DNA from 3 places in the Colwellia aquaemaris genome. Region 1 is predicted to be linked to each of the others. Evidence: riboswitches for the same ligand, from Rfam matches in the RefSeq annotation. Region 1 holds a riboswitch; each other region holds the start of a gene.
The links. Region 1 has a riboswitch for cobalamin ahead of cobT (nicotinate-nucleotide--dimethylbenzimidazole phosphoribosyltransferase). Riboswitches for the same ligand answer to the same signal wherever they lie in the genome.
Positions count from the first base shown of each region.

Region 2: it holds a riboswitch for cobalamin, as region 1 does, so the genes downstream of both, bluB (5,6-dimethylbenzimidazole synthase) here and cobT (nicotinate-nucleotide--dimethylbenzimidazole phosphoribosyltransferase) in region 1, are expected to answer to the same signal.
Region 3: it holds a riboswitch for cobalamin, as region 1 does, so the genes downstream of both, AC27HL_RS18550 (ABC transporter ATP-binding protein) here and cobT (nicotinate-nucleotide--dimethylbenzimidazole phosphoribosyltransferase) in region 1, are expected to answer to the same signal.

Region 1 covers NZ_BAAJLV010000002.1:176,513-183,171, forward strand. Annotated here, with positions in the region: gene AC27HL_RS07085 (HD domain-containing phosphohydrolase) at 1-1,022, opposite strand, end outside; gene AC27HL_RS07090 (cobalamin-binding protein) at 1,168-1,986, opposite strand; gene AC27HL_RS07095 (histidine phosphatase family protein) at 2,176-2,796, shown strand; cobalamin riboswitch at 2,977-3,167, shown strand; gene cobT (nicotinate-nucleotide--dimethylbenzimidazole phosphoribosyltransferase) at 3,330-4,397, shown strand; gene AC27HL_RS07105 (adenosylcobinamide-GDP ribazoletransferase) at 4,387-5,208, shown strand; gene cobU (bifunctional adenosylcobinamide kinase/adenosylcobinamide-phosphate guanylyltransferase) at 5,208-5,816, shown strand; gene AC27HL_RS07115 (cobyric acid synthase) at 5,813-6,659, shown strand, end outside.
Region 2 covers NZ_BAAJLV010000003.1:1,375-8,033, forward strand. Annotated here, with positions in the region: gene AC27HL_RS09595 (S46 family peptidase) at 1-1,554, opposite strand, end outside; gene AC27HL_RS09600 (GGDEF domain-containing protein) at 1,897-2,898, shown strand; gene bluB (5,6-dimethylbenzimidazole synthase) at 2,936-3,715, opposite strand; cobalamin riboswitch at 3,755-3,972, opposite strand; gene AC27HL_RS09610 (S8 family serine peptidase) at 4,123-6,528, opposite strand.
Region 3 covers NZ_BAAJLV010000011.1:5,104-11,762, reverse strand. Annotated here, with positions in the region: gene lolD (lipoprotein-releasing ABC transporter ATP-binding protein LolD) at 1-46, opposite strand, end outside; gene AC27HL_RS18560 (lipoprotein-releasing ABC transporter permease subunit) at 147-1,424, opposite strand; gene AC27HL_RS18555 (M13 family metallopeptidase) at 1,774-3,843, shown strand; cobalamin riboswitch at 3,984-4,131, shown strand; gene AC27HL_RS18550 (ABC transporter ATP-binding protein) at 4,381-5,223, shown strand; gene AC27HL_RS18545 (FecCD family ABC transporter permease) at 5,223-6,230, shown strand; gene cobO (cob(I)yrinic acid a,c-diamide adenosyltransferase) at 6,237-6,659, shown strand, end outside.

The DNA of each region.
Region 1 (6,659 bases):
TCTTCAGAAAACTGCGCTTTAATTTCGAGTATTTCATCTAAGTTATTTATAAAATATTCAACCAGTTGGGGGTCGAAGTGTTTTCCTGATTCACTTTTAATTAGTGCTATTGCTCGTTCTATGGTCCATGCCGGTTTGTATGGGCGCTTAGATGTTAAGGCGTCAAATACATCTGCGATAGCAATTATTCTACCTTCCAGTGGAATAGCTTCTGCTTTGAGGCCATTAGGGTAGCCAGTACCGTCCCATTTCTCATGATGGGTCATGGCAACAGTTTTTGCGGTTTCTAGAAGTAATGAGGGGTTTTCTTCATCAAGAATTTCGGCACCAAAAGCAGCATGTTCCTTCATAATCAACCATTCTTCTTCGTTTAGCTTGCCTGATTTTTTAAGAATGTGATCAGGTACGCCAATTTTACCAATATCATGCATAGGTGCTGCGTTCATTAGTAAGTCAGCGGTTTCGCTTTCCATGCCGCAAGCAAGGGCAAGAATACGAGCATATTTACTCATACGTTGGACATGATTACCGGTTTCATTATCTTTAAACTCAGCCGCGCGGCCAAGTTTTTGGATAATGTTATAACGAGTGTTAATTAGCTCTTGGGTTTGCATTTTTACTTTTTGATAGAGCTCACGTTTTTGATCACTTAATGCTAAATGTGTTTTTACCCGTTGCATGACGATGGCAGGGTTTACCGGTTTTGCTATATAGTCAACTGCACCTAAACTAAGTCCACGCGCCTCATCTTCAACAGATATTTTGGCGGTAATAAAAATAATAGGAATGTCACGGGTGGCAATATCGAGCTTTAATCGCTTACAGGTTTCGTAGCCATCGATACCTGGCATCATAATATCTAATAGAATTAAGTCAGGACGCGGTTGAATATTGGCTATTTTTATGGCCATTTCACCATCGCGTGCCACCTTCAACTGGTAACTTGGTTTTAATATACCAACCAAAACATCAATGTTTTCAGGTGCATCGTCAACAACTAATATTGTAACGCTATCTCTCATGCCAAGTTCCATTGTGAGAATATAAATAATCTATAATTAAAACATAGCAGTAACTATCTTTTCAGACAATAATTTCCCAACAATTTCTAGATAGTTTTTTAGTTGTTGTTTTGAAGCTAAATCACCGGCGATTTTGTCATTTGCATTATGTGTTTTGTCGATTTGACCATTGTTCAATAATGCGAGCTAATTCCGCTACACCATCAGTTAATGCCGCAGGACCAGGCTGTAAAATGTCGGTAGAGTTTACTTCATGTATATCATCATTTTTAATTGCTGGAATGTCTTGCCAACCATCTCGTGATGTCACTTTTTCTTTATCGAATTTTCTACCACACCATGAGGCAATATAAATATCGGGCTGTTTGGCAATAACATCACTAGCGTCTGCAACAATGCGATTTTTTGCTAAAGACTGTTTAGCAAATTCTTGATAGCAATCGATACCACCCGCAATTTCAATTAGTTCACTTACCCAGCCGATACCAGTAATAATGGGATCAAACCATTCTTCAAAATAAACTTTAGGACGAACAGGTAATTTAGCGGCTTGTTGTTGTATGTTGGTCAAGTTACTTTGTAATTCAGTAACCAGCTTTTCACCTTTCTCCGACTTACCAATTAAGCTAGATAGTGTGCGGATCATTTGTAGGGATTCGCTAATACTTCGGTGATTAAAGCAGTGTACATTAATGCCTTCTTTTATTAGGTCAGCAACGATATCAGCCTGCATATCAGAAAAAGCTAAAACTAAATCAGGTTTTAACGCCAATATTTTCTCAGTTCTAGCGGTAATGTAAGCACTTACTTTGGTTTTTTCTCTACGCGCTCGTTCAGGGCGCATGGTATAGGCTGATATCCCAATAATACGATGATCTTCTTCCATCAAATAGAGCGCTTCGGTCGTTTCTTCTGTTAAACAGATAATACGTTCAGGCCATTTAGGTTGTAGAGTTTGGTTCATGTACTTTCCTTGGGATAAATAATGCTTTTAGTGTGCTTGTTTTAACATTATCCACTCTTAAGAGACAATGCTTTATTCTTTATTCACAAGGTAGGGGAGATAACCTTAAACAAAATATTTAACTTGTTAATGTTACTTACTTATTTGTTACACTGCCCTAGAAGTTATCAGTAGAATTAGGAATAAAACTTGTCAGAATTTAATGTTTATTTACTGCGCCATGGTAAACTGGTACAAAAAGGTATTCTGTGTGGGCGAACGGATATCGCACTTTCTGATCTTGGTAAACAGCAATTAATTGCAGCGACAAATAAGCTACCTACTATTTCACATTGCTTTAGTTCTCCGCTAAAACGTTGTCGAGATTTTGCCGAACAGTTCAGTCAAAAAAATGGACTCACGCTGCAAGTATCTGAACAGTTACAAGAAATGAATTTTGGCGACTGGGATGGAGCACGCTACCAAACATTATGGCAAACCTCACCGACATTGGGGGAATTTTGGCAAAACCCTTGGCAATGCTTACCACCGAATGGCGAATCTATGACAAGCTTTACTGAGCGTGTTAATGACTTCTGGCAAAATTTAATTTCGCAGTTAAGCCAAGCTAATATTGATAAATGTGACTCATCAAATATCTTAGTATTTAGTCATGGTGGGGTTATTCGATACTTGCTGGCAAAAGTATTAGGGCTTGCTATTCCCGGTACTCATCATATGACTAATATTGATGTGCCTTATGGCGCGCTTATTCATATTCAAATTTTCATTGATAGTGACGGTAAGGCTTGGTGTAAATTAATGTTGTAAATTAGTTTTAATAAATGACGATAATTTTAGCCCTTTAGTATGAAGGCAATAGCCAGGTTTTAGGCAATAATCTGATTTAAAACATTTTTATGTTTTTCTGACATAATTGAGATAAAAATAAACCTTGCTATTTTCCCCTAGCTGTCGATAATCGCGCCATAAATTTAATAATGTCATATTAATTTTCATTTTTTTATTACCTTAAATGCGTTGTAAATTGAATGAAACTGGGAATGTGGTGAAAGTCCACAACTGTGCCCGCAACTGTAAACAGAGCGATATATTAACCACTAAGTTTTGCGCAAAAATAACTTGGGAAGGGATATATTGAGATGCTGTAAGTCAGGATACCAGAATAATCATAGACATTAATTAGACCGTCGAGCGGGTTACTCGAGCATAGGTTATATTGTCAGTTGTTTACTAGTGTTAGGTCATTAGTCAATTCAGGCATGCTCTTATAATATTCGACGTTAATCAAATTATACCGCGCAGTTGTTAAGCAATTTGTTCGGTTTTACTTAGGTGATGCAATGTTTGATATTAAAGCGCTTAGCAGTGAAAACTCAGAAAAAATTCAAGCAAAAATCGATGGTAAAACTAAACCCTTGGGGGCTTTGGGTGATCTTGAAGTGCTCGCAAAACAAATTGCACAAATTCAGTTAACAACTAACAAAGCTAATTCCTTCGAATTATCTCAACAAAAACTTTCAATCAAAACTCCTCACTTAACGGTATTTGCTGGCGACCATGGTATTGCAAGTGAAGGTGTTTCTATCGCGCCAAGTGATGTTACTAGCCAAATGGTGGCTAATTTTGCTAACGGAGGGGCGGCTATAAATGTATTTTGTCGCCAATTTGGTTGGCAACTTAATGTTGTTGATGCTGGTATTTTGCATGCACCAACCGCTTCATTACCGGTGATTAATCAACGCTTAGGTAATATCACCAAACCAATAAACCAACAGCCAGCCATGACTGAAGCGCAAGTCGAGCAAGGTTTTGAATTTGCTAAACAGCATATAGCCAATATTAGCCAAACGGGCTGCAATGTTGTCTCTTTTGGTGAAATGGGCATAGGCAATACCACGATTGCATCCGCCATTATGGCAGCGTTAATGAAAGTGCCAGCGAGCGAAGTTGTTGGTCGTGGTACTGGTGTTTCAGATGAGGTAGTTAAAAAGAAACAACAAGTCATAGAACAAGCATTAGCTTTACATGCTGGAAATTTAACGGACGCGAAAGCTATTTTACGCTGTTTAGGTGGCTTTGAAGTAGTACAAATGACTGCCGCTATGTTAGCGGCAGCAGAAAGCAAAATGTTGATTATTGTAGATGGCTTTATTTGTACTGCAGCTGCCATGTTAGCAATTGAATTAAACGCGAATGTAAAAGGTTATATGGTCTTTGCTCACTGCTCAGGCGAGCAAGGCCATCAAAAAATGTTGCAATGGTTAGCGGTTAAACCGTTATTAAACTTAGGTTTACGTTTAGGAGAGGGCACTGGCGCAGCATTAGCACTGCCAATGCTTCAAGCCGCTGTTGGGTTTTATAATGACATGGCGAGCTTTGCCGATGCTGAGGTAACTGATGTTACTTAAGCAAAGCATGCTACGCGAGCAATGGCACCTAATACTATTAGCGATAAGCTTTTTCACCCGTATACCAGTGAAACTAAAAGTTGATGTTACCGCCAGTATGCTTAATCAAGCTAGTCGCTATTTTGCTTTAGTTGGCGTGTTAATTGGCGGCTGTTCAGCCGTAGCTTTTTATCTTAGTGCAATGTTATTACCTGTCGAGATCGCACTTTTAATTTCAATGTTTTGCAGTGTATTGCTCACAGGCGCTTTTCATGAAGACGGTTGGGCTGATGTATGGGATGGCTTCGGCGGCGGTTGGACGGTCGAAAACAAGCTTAATATCATGAAAGATAGTCGTTTAGGCACTTACGGTGCAGCGGCATTATTTTTCATTTTAATGGTTAAGTATCAAGCTTTAGTCGCTCTTGTTGGCAACGCTAATAACAACGAGCTTTTATCTGTAGAAGCACTGAATATATTATCGGTTCTATTACTAGGGCATTGTTTAAGCCGTGTTGTAGCAACCAGTTTAATTGCTGATATGCCTTATGTCAGCGAAGATGCAACATCAAAAGTTAAGCCCTTAGCACAAGTGTTATCAAGCAATAGTTATTTAATTTTGCTGGCAACAGGCGCTGTGGTTATTGCCTTTACTTTATCATTTAGCATGGCTTGGCAATTAGTGGCTATTTTGCTCATTACTCGCTGGTGTTTAAAACGCTGGTTCACTAAACAACTAGGCGGCTACACCGGAGATTGTTTAGGCGCAGCGCAGCAGCTTTCGGAAGTCGTTGTTTATATTGCTTTATTGTCACTGACAGGGGCGAGTTGATGAATAAGATACAGCTTATTTTAGGCGGCGCTCGTTCTGGTAAAAGTTCTTTAGCCGAAAGTTATGCTAAGTCATCAAACCTACCAGTAATTTATATCGCAACAGCGCAGGCATTAGATAGTGAAATGCAGCAACGCATTGCGCAACATCAAGCTGACCGTCCTGAACATTGGCAACTAGTAGAGTCGCCATTATTGCTAGGCAAAACCATAGATTTAGTTATTGAAAGTTGTCAGCAAGATATCTGCATATTGGTCGATTGTTTAACACTGTGGCTCAGTAATAGTTTATGTAAGCCCAATGTTGAAGCGGGTCATACCTCAGAATGTAATCTTGATTATTGGCAAAAAGAAAAGCAGCAATTTTTGACACAATTAGAAAGCATAAAACTTTGTTCGAGCAATAAAAATAAACGTGTTGAAATCATTTTAGTCAGCAATGAAGTGGGTCATGGCATAGTGCCTATGGGCGAATTATCACGCCAGTTTGTTGATCAAGCGGGCTGGTTACATCAAGCCATTGCAAGCCTTGCTGATAATGTTGAATTTGTGATGGCAGGTTTGCCTTTATCATTAAAGTCGCCAAAAGCTGTTAAGGATAAATCGTGAAAACATTGATGGTGCAAGGCACCACTTCTGATGCAGGAAAAAGCACCTTAGTTGCTGGATTATGTCGGGTTCTCGTTAATGCTGGTATTAATGTTGCGCCATTTAAACCACAAAATATGGCGTTAAATAGCGCGGTAACGAAAGATGGTGGTGAAATTGGTCGAGCACAAGCATTACAAGCGATTGCCGCGAAAGTTGAAGCACGAGTTGATTTCAACCCTATTTTACTAAAACCTAACAGTGACACTGGCGCGCAAGTGATTGTTCACGGCAAAGCTTTATCGAACATGGAAGCGGGTAAGTATCACGACTACAAAAAAGTAGCGATGCAAGCGGTGGTTGAGTCACATCAGCGATTGGCAAATGATCATGATGTGCTGTTAGTGGAAGGGGCCGGTAGCCCAGCAGAAATTAACTTACGCGCTCATGATATTGCCAATATGGGCTATGCCGAAAAAGTAGATTGTCCAGTTTTATTAGTGGCTGATATTGACCGCGGTGGCGTTTTTGCGCACTTAGTGGGTACGCTTGAATTATTGTCAGAATCAGAACAAGCAAGAGTTAAAGGTTTTATCATCAACCGTTTTCGTGGTGATATTAAGTTATTAGAATCTGGCTTAGATTGGCTTGAACAGCGAACAGGAAAACCTGTATTAGGCGTGTTGCCCTATTTACATGACTTAGCGTTAGACGCCGAAGATGCCGTAGCGTTAGATAATAAAGTCACACAAGCTAAGGTTAAAATTTTTGTACCTTTGCTGCCACATATGAGCAACCATACCGATTTTGACTCATTACGTTTACAGCCCAATATTGACTTACAATACATTCGAATTGGTCAGT
Region 2 (6,659 bases), on a different contig from region 1:
ATCACTATTTTTAAAGTCATCAGCTGATTTACTCATCCAAGCTAGGCGAGTTGCTTGCTCATTTAACTTTGTTTTAGCGTACATTTTTCCAAGCTTGTTTTTGAATTGTTGCTGATCAAAATTTTTGTCTAACCCAAAAAAACTGTCTAATGATTTAAGTCGCTGTGCTTTTGGCAGTGCTACGTAGTGTTTGAACATGGCTAGCACAATCTTTTGATCTATTTCAGCATCATAACGACGATTTACCGCTTTCATGCTTTGTTCAAATCGAGCAATGTCACGCTCTTGATAGCCGCGTTTTCGTTCGATGTTCGGCTTAGTGTTTTCTTGTGACAAGCGATATAAACGATTAGCTGTGCTTAACATTTTTCCGTAATTCAAATAGCCTAGAATTAAATCTCTAGCCTGTGTTTCTTGATCTTTTTGAATTAACTTGTTTAAGCCTTTTAAGGCATTGCCGTATTTGCTTTTACGTGCCTTAGTTTCGTTGATCCAAGCGCTAAGCTCAGTTTCTAAAGACTTTTTACGTATCAGTGTTGTGCCTTTGTTATAGCTTTCAATCATGCTGCCATAGTTTTTTGCATAGTTAGCTAAGCTCGCTAGTGTGCTCTCGTACTTAATACGAGCATCACTGCCAACAGCTGAGTAGTCATGAATTAAATCTATTATCTCTTCACGATAAGCTTTAGCTTGTGGGTAAACCCAAGTGAACTGATTTTCTACTTCCAATGCTGTGCGGTATCGGTTTGTTCGTCCTGGATAACCAAGCACCATAATATAGTCATCTTCATCAACACTGCTTTTGTTAACTTTTAAGTGGTGTTTCGGCTCGTATGGTACGTTGTCTTCACTGTAGTCAGCGGGTTGACCATCTTTACCAACATAGGCGCGGTAAAAACCATAATCACCGGTGTGACGTGGCCACATCCAGTTATCAATATCACCGCCATATTTACCAACGCTACTGGCTGGAGCATGCACTAAACGTACGTCTCGAATAGTAAGTTGTTTAAAAAGGTAATACTCTAAACCTCCGTGAAAATTAACAACACTACAACGATATTTGCTATCACTTTCACATTCAGCTACTAAAGATTTAGAGCTTTTATCTATGCTTTTATAACGCTGTGCACCTGACATGTTTTCAGTCAACGCTGCGTTAATGATATCGGTAACAGGGGTTATTTCTTCTGTTACATAAATTCTACTGCCAGGAGTTGCCGGTAGCTCTTCATTAAATGATTTTGCTAAAAAACCATTTTTAAGCAGGTTATTTTCTTCAGTTGAGTTGTATTGAACTGAGCCATAAACACAGTGATGGTTGGTTGCAACTAAGCCTTTATCAGAAACAAAAGAAGCTGTACAGCCACCTAAGCTAACAATTGCGCCCATTGGAAAACTTGTTAAGTTGGTAAGACTATTTGGGTCTAACTTTAATCCAGCTTCTACAAGCTTATTAGCAATACTTGGTAATTGATGTGGTTGCCACATGCCTTCATCAGCTAATGTTGCCGTAGATGCTAAAGCAAAACACAGCGAAGCAAATTTTTTCATTTTATTATTCTCAAAAAGTAAATTTAAATCATGCGGCAGTTTGCGGTATCGAATTAGGATAGTCAAAAAAAAGCAGTAATTTACCTGCGCAATATCAAGTCATTAGTATTTGTTTGTTGTAAACTATGCGAAGAGTTTCGTAGTGATAAAAACATTAAAATTTCCACTCATTATTGAACTAAAGCCTAATTTTAATTGAAAATTAACTGCATAATACTTGTTGTAGTGTAATTGTTTATATATTCTAAAATAGTTAGGTAACAAAATGTTTACAAATATGCGTGCTGCTGGCTCATTATTTGTTGTAAATAATAAAAATAAAGAGATTCTTGAGGAGGTTTTGTGCTTATTAAAGATAATTTTGATGAAGCATTAAAGATCAGCGAATCAGTCAATGAGTTTTTATCTCATTATCAAATTCCACCTAGCCCTGTTAACTACTCTGTGGTTTATCTTCATATCAGTAAACGCAATGAGAAATTGTCGGCTGAATTAGAAAAGCATGTCGAAACCTATCATGAGGTTGATTTAACTTTTATTGAGGGGTTGTTTGAAAAGTATATTTCAAACTCTCATGCGATAGATAAGCAAATATTAGATCCTATCGAAAAATCGTTAACCACAACGTTAGAGAAAATTAATGCCCAAGTTGATAGCGATAAAGTCGTCGCGTCAAATTTGAAAAAAGCAGAAAAAGCACTTTCTAAGCACGAATATCATAAATCCATGCAAAACATTGTAGCATTTTTGATGAGTAGCATTACCACTTCTCAGCAACAGCACAATGATCTGTCTTTGGAATTAACCCACGCTTGTGGCGAGGTTAGTTTTTTGAAAGCTAAGCTTGAAGCTGCACGGCATGAAGCCATTGTTGATTCTTTGACCGGACTGTTTAATCGACGTGGCTGTGATGTGAAATTGCAAGAGTTGGATATAGAGGAAGTACATTCGACCTTGGCCATTGATATTGACCATTTTAAGAACATTAATGATCAATTTGGCCACTTTATCGGCGATAAAGTGATTCAGCGTATTGCTAAAGTCATTAAAACAACCATTTCAGATAAAGATATTGCTGTGAGATTTGGTGGTGAAGAGTTCGTGGTGGTGATGGTTAATAAAACCATGACACAAGCACATGAAATAGCCGAAAAAATAAGGCTTTCTATAGCGTCTCTAAAATTAATGCAACGAGACTCTAAAGCGTATTTACCCAAAATATCAGTGTCTATTGGAATTGCTGAGCGACAAGATGAATTGAATTGGACGGCATTATTTGAACAAGCGGATATCGCTTTATATCAAGCAAAAAATACGGGTAGAAATAAAAGCGTTTGTTTGTAAACGCTTTTATATTTACTGGTATGATTTAGGTACAGTTTTATAGCTTAAATAAGCTAGGAAAACGCTTGTCAGCTTGCAGTTGCGAAACCAATGATGATTGTTCTTTGGTTTCCGCCTTCTTTCCATAAGAGTCAAAACTAACTAAATCTTCAACCGGACTTCTTGCTAGCCAATTTGCCGACTCTAACTCAGGTTTATCTTTAAAGTGGCTAACATAGCCTAAGCATAAGTACGCTATTGGAACGACGTTGTCTGGTAAGGCAAGGGTACTTTTTAATGCCTCATGATGCAAAATAGACACCCAGCCAACACCGACGCCTTCAGCTCTTGCTGCAAGCCAAAAGTTTTGCACAGCGCAAACCGAACTATATAAATCCATTTCTTTCATATGTGTTCGTCCAATAACTGTTTTTCCTGTTCTTTCTCGATCACAGGTAATACAGATATTAATTGGCGATTCTATTATTCCCTCAAGCTTTAAGTTTTTATATGTTTGTTGTTTGCTAGGTTCAAACATAGTTTCTGCTTCATTATGTGCCTGTGCAAAGCTTTGATGAATTTGCTTTTTAACATCATGAGATTGAATAATAATAAAATCCCATGGCTGCATAAAGCCAACAGAAGGCGCATGGTGTGCGGCATAAATTATTCTACTTAGTGTCTCATTAGGGATCGCTTTTGGTAAAAATTGACCACGTACGTCACGGCGATTAAATATTGCTTTATAGAGTCCCTGTTGATCTGCTGCACTAAAGCAGTGCTGTGATTGAGTGCTATTGCTATGTTTTTTAGTTGCATCTTGTTTTGTTAAATCCAAAATATTCCCCTTGATGGATTTAAAGCGATCGGCCTTTCGCTTGGAGTTGACTATTAGGCAGGTCTTCTGACTAAAACATTATTGTATCGGGCAATAGATACAAAGCTGCTTGATGCCTTCCCAGTAAAAATTACCAGTGGCTTATGAACAAGCATAAATGTCATTACAGCGTTGGGCACGTATTGGAGTTTCACCAATTTCCCTATTCTCTTGACGCTAAAGATTGAGAGTCAAGCACCTAAAAGTAGTTTGCAGCACTATAGCAAAGGTAGAAGTGTTTACACAGAATAAAGTTGTAGTTGTTTAGTGCTTAGTTACGTGAAGTAGGATTTTGAAGGAGACAAAAAAAGGGGAAGTACTTTAGTACTTCCCCTAATTACAACACTAGTTGGGAATCTAGCTTAACTCTATGGGTTATATGTTACGTCTAAGCTTACACCACTTGCAGCTTGATAGCCGTAGATACCGATATGCCATGTATCTGCAGCAGGGTTAGTAAACGGACATGACTCTGTATTACCACTTTTATACGGACGACAGTCGTAAGTTGATGATGTTGGTTGTGCTCCTCGACGAATGTACATATCAGCATCACCTGTGCCACCACTCATGTTGAAATCAAGAGTCGCCATACCTGCTGGTACGTCAATTGTGTAATAAGTCCATGCACGACGAGCAACACTAATGTCAGTTACTGAAGCGCTGCCACCAGTAGCTCCGCCGCCACCGCCAGTTGAACCTTCAGTATAACTACCTGTTAGGTTAACGCCAGTAAATGCTGAGTAACCAATCACTTTCACATGATATGTTCCAGCTTGTGCAGTAGCAATTGGACAAGACTCTGTATTACCACCTTTGTATGGACGACAATCATAACTTGATGTTGTTGGGGCTGAACCAAACTTAACATAAAGGTCAGCATCACCTGTGCCACCTGCCATATCGAAGCTCAGGCCAGTTGCTCCAGCAGGAACTTCCATCGTAAAGCTTAACTCTTCAGATTTAGCACCAGCCAAATTTGTTTTAGCAACACCATTTTCTAATACATTGCCACCTGCAGGTGGTGGAGTTACTGTACTACAACTTGCTGCAAGTGCATCAGATGCAGCTTTTGCTTGCACTAAACCGTAACCTGTTTTGTCATCACGACCTGCTACATCTAAGTCAATTGCTGTAGATTTTAATGCGTTACGAACTTGAGTCGCGGTACAATCTGGGTTGTTGCTCCATACTAATGCCGCAACACCAGCTACATGTGGAGTCGCCATTGAAGTACCGTTGTAGTATGCGTAATCTTGGCCACCAACAACATTTAAATTAGCATTCGTACCTAGTTGTCCCATAAGTTGCAAACCTAGTTCACGGTTTACAGAAACAGTTGGCACTGTTACGTCAGAGTTAGCATCTACTAAAAATGGGTTTTGTAGGCCTGGACGAGCGCTATTACTATAAACAATAACACCTGATGCACCGGCATCGGCACACGCTTTAGCTGGATTAATTTCAGGGTAGTTGCTACCTTTTTGGTTATCATTACGTTCAGCTAAACAAATGTTTCCTGAAACGTTTGAACAGCTATAGCTGCTTCCTGAAATAGTACAAGCGGCTAATACACCATTTGCAGAGCTGTCTACGTTACTAACAGTAAAGCTACCACCACTTTGAATGTAGTGAGTTTGTGGTACAACTTCATCGTTACCGTAAGTTGTTGAACCTAAAGTGATATAGCCTAAACGACCATCACCAGCAACTGTTGATAGAATTGCTTCACCTGGTGCTGAAATTTCAACTTGAGGTGTGTACTGAGAGAACTCAGCATGTTGGCGACCTTGGTCAAGTGCACCTACCGCCATTACTGAATCGTAAGAAGCAGGGTAAGAAAGGGTAGCATCACCATCGTTACCTGAAGCGGCGATTAGTAAAACACCTGCGTCAGCTGCTGCTTGTAAAGAGTTACGTTCTGCGTTGCTTGAACCAGCGCCACCTAAACTCATATTGATGACTTTAGCGCCGTTGTTTACACATGTATCCACAGCATCAACTAATTCACCTGTGTAACCCCAGCCAGCTTCGTTAAACACTTTTACAATATGAAGGTTTACATTAGTGTTTGGCATAATACCAACAACACCTTCAGAGTTGTTAACCGCGGCAATAGTACCTGCTACGTGAGTACCGTGAGAACCACCATTTTGATACCAGTTGCCTGTACCTGAGTTATTGGTACCTGTTGCATTGTTGGCATTTAAATCTGGGTTGGCGCGCTCATAACCTGAATCGATAATACATACGGTCATGTTGGCAGCGTCATTATCTGAAATAAGGTCAGATTGTGTATCTGCGATACCCCAAGGTTGGTTTTGCGCCATTAAATAACGCTTATAATCAGGTTCTGCAAATTCAACGTCGGCGTGGCTATTAAGTTCCATCACCATAGCTTTTACGTCGTTAATGTGTTTTTGCTTGCCTAAAGAGATTACGTGACGGCCATTTTTTAGTTTCTTTAGGTGTTTTAAACTATGACCAGCTTTTTTCGCTAATCCTGCAGGCATAGCTTTTTCCGAAGAAAAGTTGCTTAATGCTTGTGCTTCAAAACCACTTTTGTATTTAACAATAATGCGGTCAGTAAAGTCGTGACTCTGGAATTTTTGACTTTCGCGCCATTGGCTAAAGTCTGTATTTACAGCAGTCATAGTATTGGCATTTACAGGTACAGTTTGTAATTCTGCTGCTTGGAATGTTTGAGCGTTAGCAGTTGCAGCAATAACTGACAATGTTATAGCGCTTAAGCTTGCTTTTGGTATATTTCTCATTGATGAGTCTCTCCGGTTATTGCGCTGAATGCTTTGTTTACTTTGTAGCATCGGACGCATTATTTTTATTAGTTGGCAATTAATCACCTCATTCATCATGCCCTTTAAAGCATATGTGGAATAGCAATAAC
Region 3 (6,659 bases), on a different contig from region 1:
GCTGATAAACCTTGCTTAGATTCCGACACTCCAAGCCCAACGCCATCTCTTTATTTTTCTCTACACTCATTGCATCTATTTGGCTACTTGCCTTATCTGTATTCAAAATACTTTCCATTTTTCTTGCTTTTACATTTACGGTTCTATTATTCATTTCTCAGTACCTGTGCTGGCTGAGTTTGCGCAGCTCGATATGCCGGATAAAGTGTAGCTAAAAAGCTCATTATCAAGGCAGAGCTAACAATAATAAAAATATTCGTGGCATCAAGTGCTATTGGTAGTTTCTGACCGCCACCGAGTAAGCTAACCCCTAAAAACTCAAATACGGCGTTTAAATTCAAAGTTAGGGTAACGCCTAGCAGTACACCAATTGCAACACCCCAAATGCCATTGGTTAATCCTTGTGTAATAAATATTTTAATAATGCCACTTCGATCTAAACCTAAGGTTTGTAAAATACTTATTTCCCCTTGCTTATCTATTACCACCATAACCAAAGCAGAAACTATATTAAATGCAGCTACCGCGATGATTAAACTTAACATTAACCACATCATATTTTTTTCCATGCTAACAGCCGCAAACAAGGCTCCTTGGCTTTCTTGCCAGCTAACATAATTAAAGTTGCCATAATCGAGCTTTAATTGCTTTATCGCTACTTGTGCATTAAAAGCATCATTTAAATACAACCTTAGCTGATTAACACCATCGCCTTTTTGACGATGCAATTTAGCGCCATCTTTAATATGGATATAAACCATAGACTCATCCACCTGAGAGCCAACATTAAAAATACCAACAACGTTAAAAGTGCGATGAACGGGTACACGTCCCATTGGTGTAAAAAGTGTTTTGTTAGGCAAGGTTAATCTTACGGTATCACCAAGAGAGACTTTCAAGTTGCGTGCTAAAGCTTGCCCTAAAACAATACCAAAAGGCTTATCTGATAACGCTGAAAGCTTGCCATATTCCATAGCCGTTTCTATGATATTGTGCTGTTCAAATTCAGGCATAATGCCGTGCACTAAAACTCCTTGTAATGCCGTTCTAGACTGAATTAATGCTTCACTTTCCTGATAGGGTGTTACATGTTTTACGTCCGCCATGGCGGTAATGTTTTTTTGTAGTGCTTGCCAGTTCTCCATTTTTTCTTGTGGCGCAGACATCAATATATGAGGCACTAACCCAAGAACCCGGCGCTTTTGCTCACGCTCTAAACCATCCATGACAGAAACGACGGTAATTAACGAGGCAACACCAAGCACAATTCCAATAATTGAAAAAAAAGTTATAAAGGAAACAAAGCCTTTACCATGATTACTGCGGCTATACCTTAGCCCAATATAGATACTAACGGGTTGAAACATTAATCCTTTCTTCATCTTGAATGGCAAAGCGCCAATATTAATTTCGTTGCTGAGCATACCACAGCTTTACTGTATATGAGCGACTTGTTCATTAACTTTTTCGCCGCTCTAGTGGAAACTTTACTGGGAGAAATAAAAACTGTTAATAAAACTCATGCATCAAAGACAAACAGCATTGAATTACCTTTCAATTTATCAACACAAGTTACTAGCCAATAAAAACTATCCCCGCTATTAAGCAAGTAATTAATTGCTTTTAAAATCACTACCCAACAAGCTGTAAATTATAAAATACGACTGTTGTTTAAGATTATGTAAACAAAGGTTTCATTTCACTAGTAAATTGTACTTAGAATCTTTAGTATCGGTGAGTTAATTGAAAATTATTTAAATTTGTGAGTATTAAATGAAAACTATAATAACAAGTGCAGTATGCACATCTTTGTTGTTTATTGCTGGTTGTAACAACGACACCAAAACACAAACAACAACAACTGAAGCGCCTGTCATGCAAAAAACAGCTCTAGCTTCTGGTATTGATAAAGCCAACATGGACTTAACCGTTCGCCCACAAGATAACTTTTATCGCTATGTAAACGGTGCTTGGTTAAATAACAATGAAATTCCTGGCGACAAAACCTCAATTGGTTCATTTTACGACTTACGTGATGAAGCTGATGATAATGTTAAAGCTATTATCGAAGAGCTAGCTGCCACAGAAAACTTAAAAATGGGTAGTGACGAGCAAAAAGTTGCCGATTTATTCCGTTCATTTATGAACAATGAAGCACGTGATGCAGCTGGTATTGCGCCAATTCAACCGATTTTTGACAACATTAATAACCTAAAAGATAAGAATGAATTAGCGACATTTTTTGGCGAAAATCAAAAATATGGCTTTAATAGCCCACTATATTTTTACATCAGCGTTGATGCAAAAGACTCAACTCGTTATGCAACACACGTATGGCAAAATGGTTTAGGCTTACCTGATCGTGACTACTACTTTAACGAAGCCGATCGTTTTGTGGCATTACGCGATGGCTACCTTGCCCATATTGAAAAAATGTTCGATTTAGCCGGTTTTAAAAACGGTAAAGCAGCAGCACAAACAATTATGGCGCTTGAAACTAAGTTAGCTGGTTTTCATTGGACTAAAGTTGAGTCACGTGACAGCACAAAGCGTTACAACAAATTTGACGTTGCTGATTTAAACTCTGTTACTGATGCATTCAACTGGACAGCCTACCTTGAAGCACAAGGTGCCGGAGCACAAAAAGATTTAATCATTAACCAACCTTCTTTCGTAAAAGGTTTTGGCGAAACATTCGCTGAAACATCACTTGACGATTGGAAAACATTTTTAACTTTCCACACCCTAAGCAACTTTGCTAGTTCATTAACAACCGATTTAGATAATGAAAATTTTGATTTCTATTCAAAACAATTAAGTGGCCGTAAAGAACAGCGTCCAATGTGGAAACGCGGTGTGTCGATTGTAAACCGTAACTTAGGTGAAGTAATTGGTAAAGTATACGTTGGCCGTCACTTTAAACCAGAAGCTAAAACTCGTATGACACAGCTAGTAGAAAATTTACGTGGTGCTTATGGCGCAAGTATTGATGAATTAGAGTGGATGTCTGATGAAACCAAAAAAGCAGCGCAGGTTAAACTAGCAAGCTTTGATCCTAAAATTGGTTACCCGAATAAGTGGGAAGATTACTCTAAATTAGCAATAAAAAGTGACGACTTAGTTGGTAATATAATGCGTTCAGGTGAAGTTTCTCACCAAAAAGAAGTTGCTAAGCTTGGTGGCCCAATCGATCGACAAGAATGGGGTATGACGCCGCAAACAGTGAATGCTTATTACAACCCAACTAAAAATGAAATTGTATTTCCAGCCGCGATTTTGCAACCACCATTTTTCAACCTAAATGCTGATGACGCTGTAAACTACGGTGGCATTGGCGCGGTAATTGGTCATGAAATGGGACACGGTTTTGACGACCAAGGTAGTAAATATGACGGCGAAGGTAACTTACGTAACTGGTGGACTGACGAAGATTTAGCTGCCTTTAAAGTACGCACTGATAATCTCGTTGAGCAATATAGTAACTATGCAGTATTTGATGACTTAAATGTTAACGGTGAACTAACCTTAGGCGAAAATATTGGTGACTTATCTGGTGTTACTATTGCCTACAAAGCATATAAGGCATCATTAAATGGGAAAGAAGCTGAAGTGATTGACGGTTTAACCGGTGATCAACGTTTCTTTATGGGTTATGCACAAGTATGGCGTGGCAAGATGGTTGAAAAATCATTACGTAACCGCGTGGCAACAGACCCACATTCTCCGGGTGAATTCCGCGCACTAGGTTCATTATCTAACATGCCTGAATTCTATGAAGCATTTGACGTAAAAGAAGGTGACGCTATGTATATTGCACCTGAAAAACGTGTAAAAATTTGGTAGTTGATATAATTAAATTTACCGTTATAACTTTATACAAAGGGAGCCTTATGGCTCCTTTTTTAATCTTTATTTGATCTCGCGACCAGCTAGCTTATTGGTTTTCATTGTAAAGCAAAGCACATACACGTAAAATCTAGCGAATATAAAATGATACTTTCAGCTATTATCAAAACGGTTTAACGCTGATTTATAGGGAACACGGTTTAAATCCGTGACTGTACCCGCAACTGTAAGTAACTTAAGTAGAAAAATTAAGTTATAAGTCAGGACACCTAGTATCAAACACAACTAACACATACTTAGTAGATTAACGCCGTGCGGGAATACACGAGAGTTACTAACATCACAGCCTACTGTGGCGCGCGTACCTTTAATTCCTTCTCTGTAGATATAATCACTATAAGTGAAACATATTCAAATATTTGATTTGAATTGAGGCACATCGCAGAAAATGACGCTTTTAAAAACAGTTTTTTATTATCAGAGCCAAACTGGTGTTAGCACTAAAATACTTTTTAGAAAGTTAAGCTGAACATTATGACAAACCTATTAACACTGCAGTCGGTTTCTTGGTCTGTTGGCAATCAAGCAATTTTAAGTGATATTTCATTCAACGTTAAGCAAGGCGATATTCTTGGTATTATCGGCCCAAACGGCGCAGGTAAAACTTCACTGTTAAAGTGTCTACTTAATCAATCTAATAATTGGCAAGGCAACATAAACTTAAAAAATAAAAGTATAAAGCAATATAAACCTCATCATCTTGCGCAAATTTTCGCACTGGTTGTACAAAAGTCACCACCAATATTTGACTTAAAAGTTTATGACGTAGTGCGTATGGGGCTTTTGCCCTATAAGGCTTTATTTGCCCGCGATACCGACCTTGATAAAAAAGAAATTTTGCTAGCCTTAGAGAAAGTTGGCTTAGCAACCAGTGAAAACAAATATTTCAATACGCTATCCGGTGGCGAGCAACAGCGTGTTCTTATCGCTAAAGCCTTAGTGCAAAAAGCTCAAATACTGGTGTTAGATGAGCCAACAAACCACTTAGACATATTTTATCAACATCAAATATTACAGTTAGTGAAAGCACTGAAAATAACCGTGATCATGACCATTCATGATCTAAACCTCGCCGCTCAATATTGCACACGTTTGCTGTTACTCAATAACGGGAAACTGGTATGTAATGACAAGGTTGACAATGCCTTAAACCCAACGACACTCAGCGAAGTATTTGGCTTACCTTGCTATCGTGATTACGCCTATCATGCACCAACAAATGAAAACGAGACGAGTGCAACTAGTAGTACAGTGCCTCGAGTACATTTTTATCCTGATGTCAAAACCAGTGCAAGCAAGCTAATAGGTAAAAACTAATGAATTTAATTGCCGTAGTAAAAGGTAAAAGCACTTGGGTATTTAGCAGTTTATTGGTGATCACAATATTCTCGGTTATCTCCGCCATTACCTTTGGCCCTGCCCAAATTACTAGCTTTGATATTGCGCAATGCGTAATAAGCCAATGCGCGACACCTATGCACGACATGGTGATTTGGCAAATTCGTGTACCTCGAGTATTAGTGGGCTTAGTTGCCGGAATGGGCTTGGCTTGCGCTGGCGCTATTTTGCAAAATGTTACTCGAAACCCATTAGCAGATCCTTACCTATTTGGCATTATTTCAGGTGCCGGTTTAGGGGCTACAATTGCGACACTCTTGTTGTCAGACGAACAAATGTTAGCGTTACCGTTAGCCGCTTTTCTTGGCGCTTTATTCTCTGTTGTTATTGTTTTTGGTATCGCAACACTGCTGCGAAATATGAACCATTTATTACTAACTGGCGTTGCCGTTTCATTTATGCTCGGCTCCATTAGTCATTTTATTCTTTATCTTGGTGACCCTTTCGCCACGAATCGCGTTATTTTTTGGTTAATGGGTAGCTTAACTCGTGTTGAAATGTTTCATTTTTACCTAATAAGTGCCATGGTGTTTATCACCATAATTAGTATTTTCGCATTGCATCGACATATAGACGCCCTGCTGCTAGGCGATGAAAGTGCCGCCAGCCTAGGTGTGAACGTTGATAAATTACGGCTGATCTTATTAGCCTTATGCGCAGCCGTTACCGCAACTATAGTTGCCTATTGTGGTGGTATTGGCTTTGTTGGTTTAATGATCCCACATATTGTAAGGCAATTAGTGGGCGTAACAACCATGCCACTTATTTTAGGCTCAGCCTTAGTGGGTGGTTGTTTCTTAATTTGGGTTGACGTTATTGCCCGCAGTGCACTGAGCAATGTCGAAATTCCTATTGGTATAATTACCTCAGCCATTGGTAGTATTTTCTTTTTAGCGATCATGTATCGCACTCGTAAATCAGGATAAATAGATATGACAACAGACGCAGATAAAAATCAAAAACATCAAGAGCGAATGCAACGAATTAAAGATAAAGTTGACGCACGTATTAACGCAGCACAGGAAGAGCGTGGCCTGCTGATAGTTATCACTGGTAATGGCAAAGGTAAATCAACCTCAGGTTTTGGTACCTTGACCCGAGCAGTTGGTCATGGCTACAAAGCGGCTGCATTACAGTTTATCAAAGGTGACTGGGAATGCGGCGAGCGTAATCTACTGGAGAGAAATGGTGTGGAATTTCATGTTATGGCGACAGGCTTTACTTGGAATACTCAAGACAAAGCAAAAGATATTGCCGCAGCAACCAAAGTATGGAATGAAGCTAAACGCCTATTAAAAGATGAAAGTGTTGACGTTGTATTACTAGATGAATTGACCTACATGGTATCGTACAAA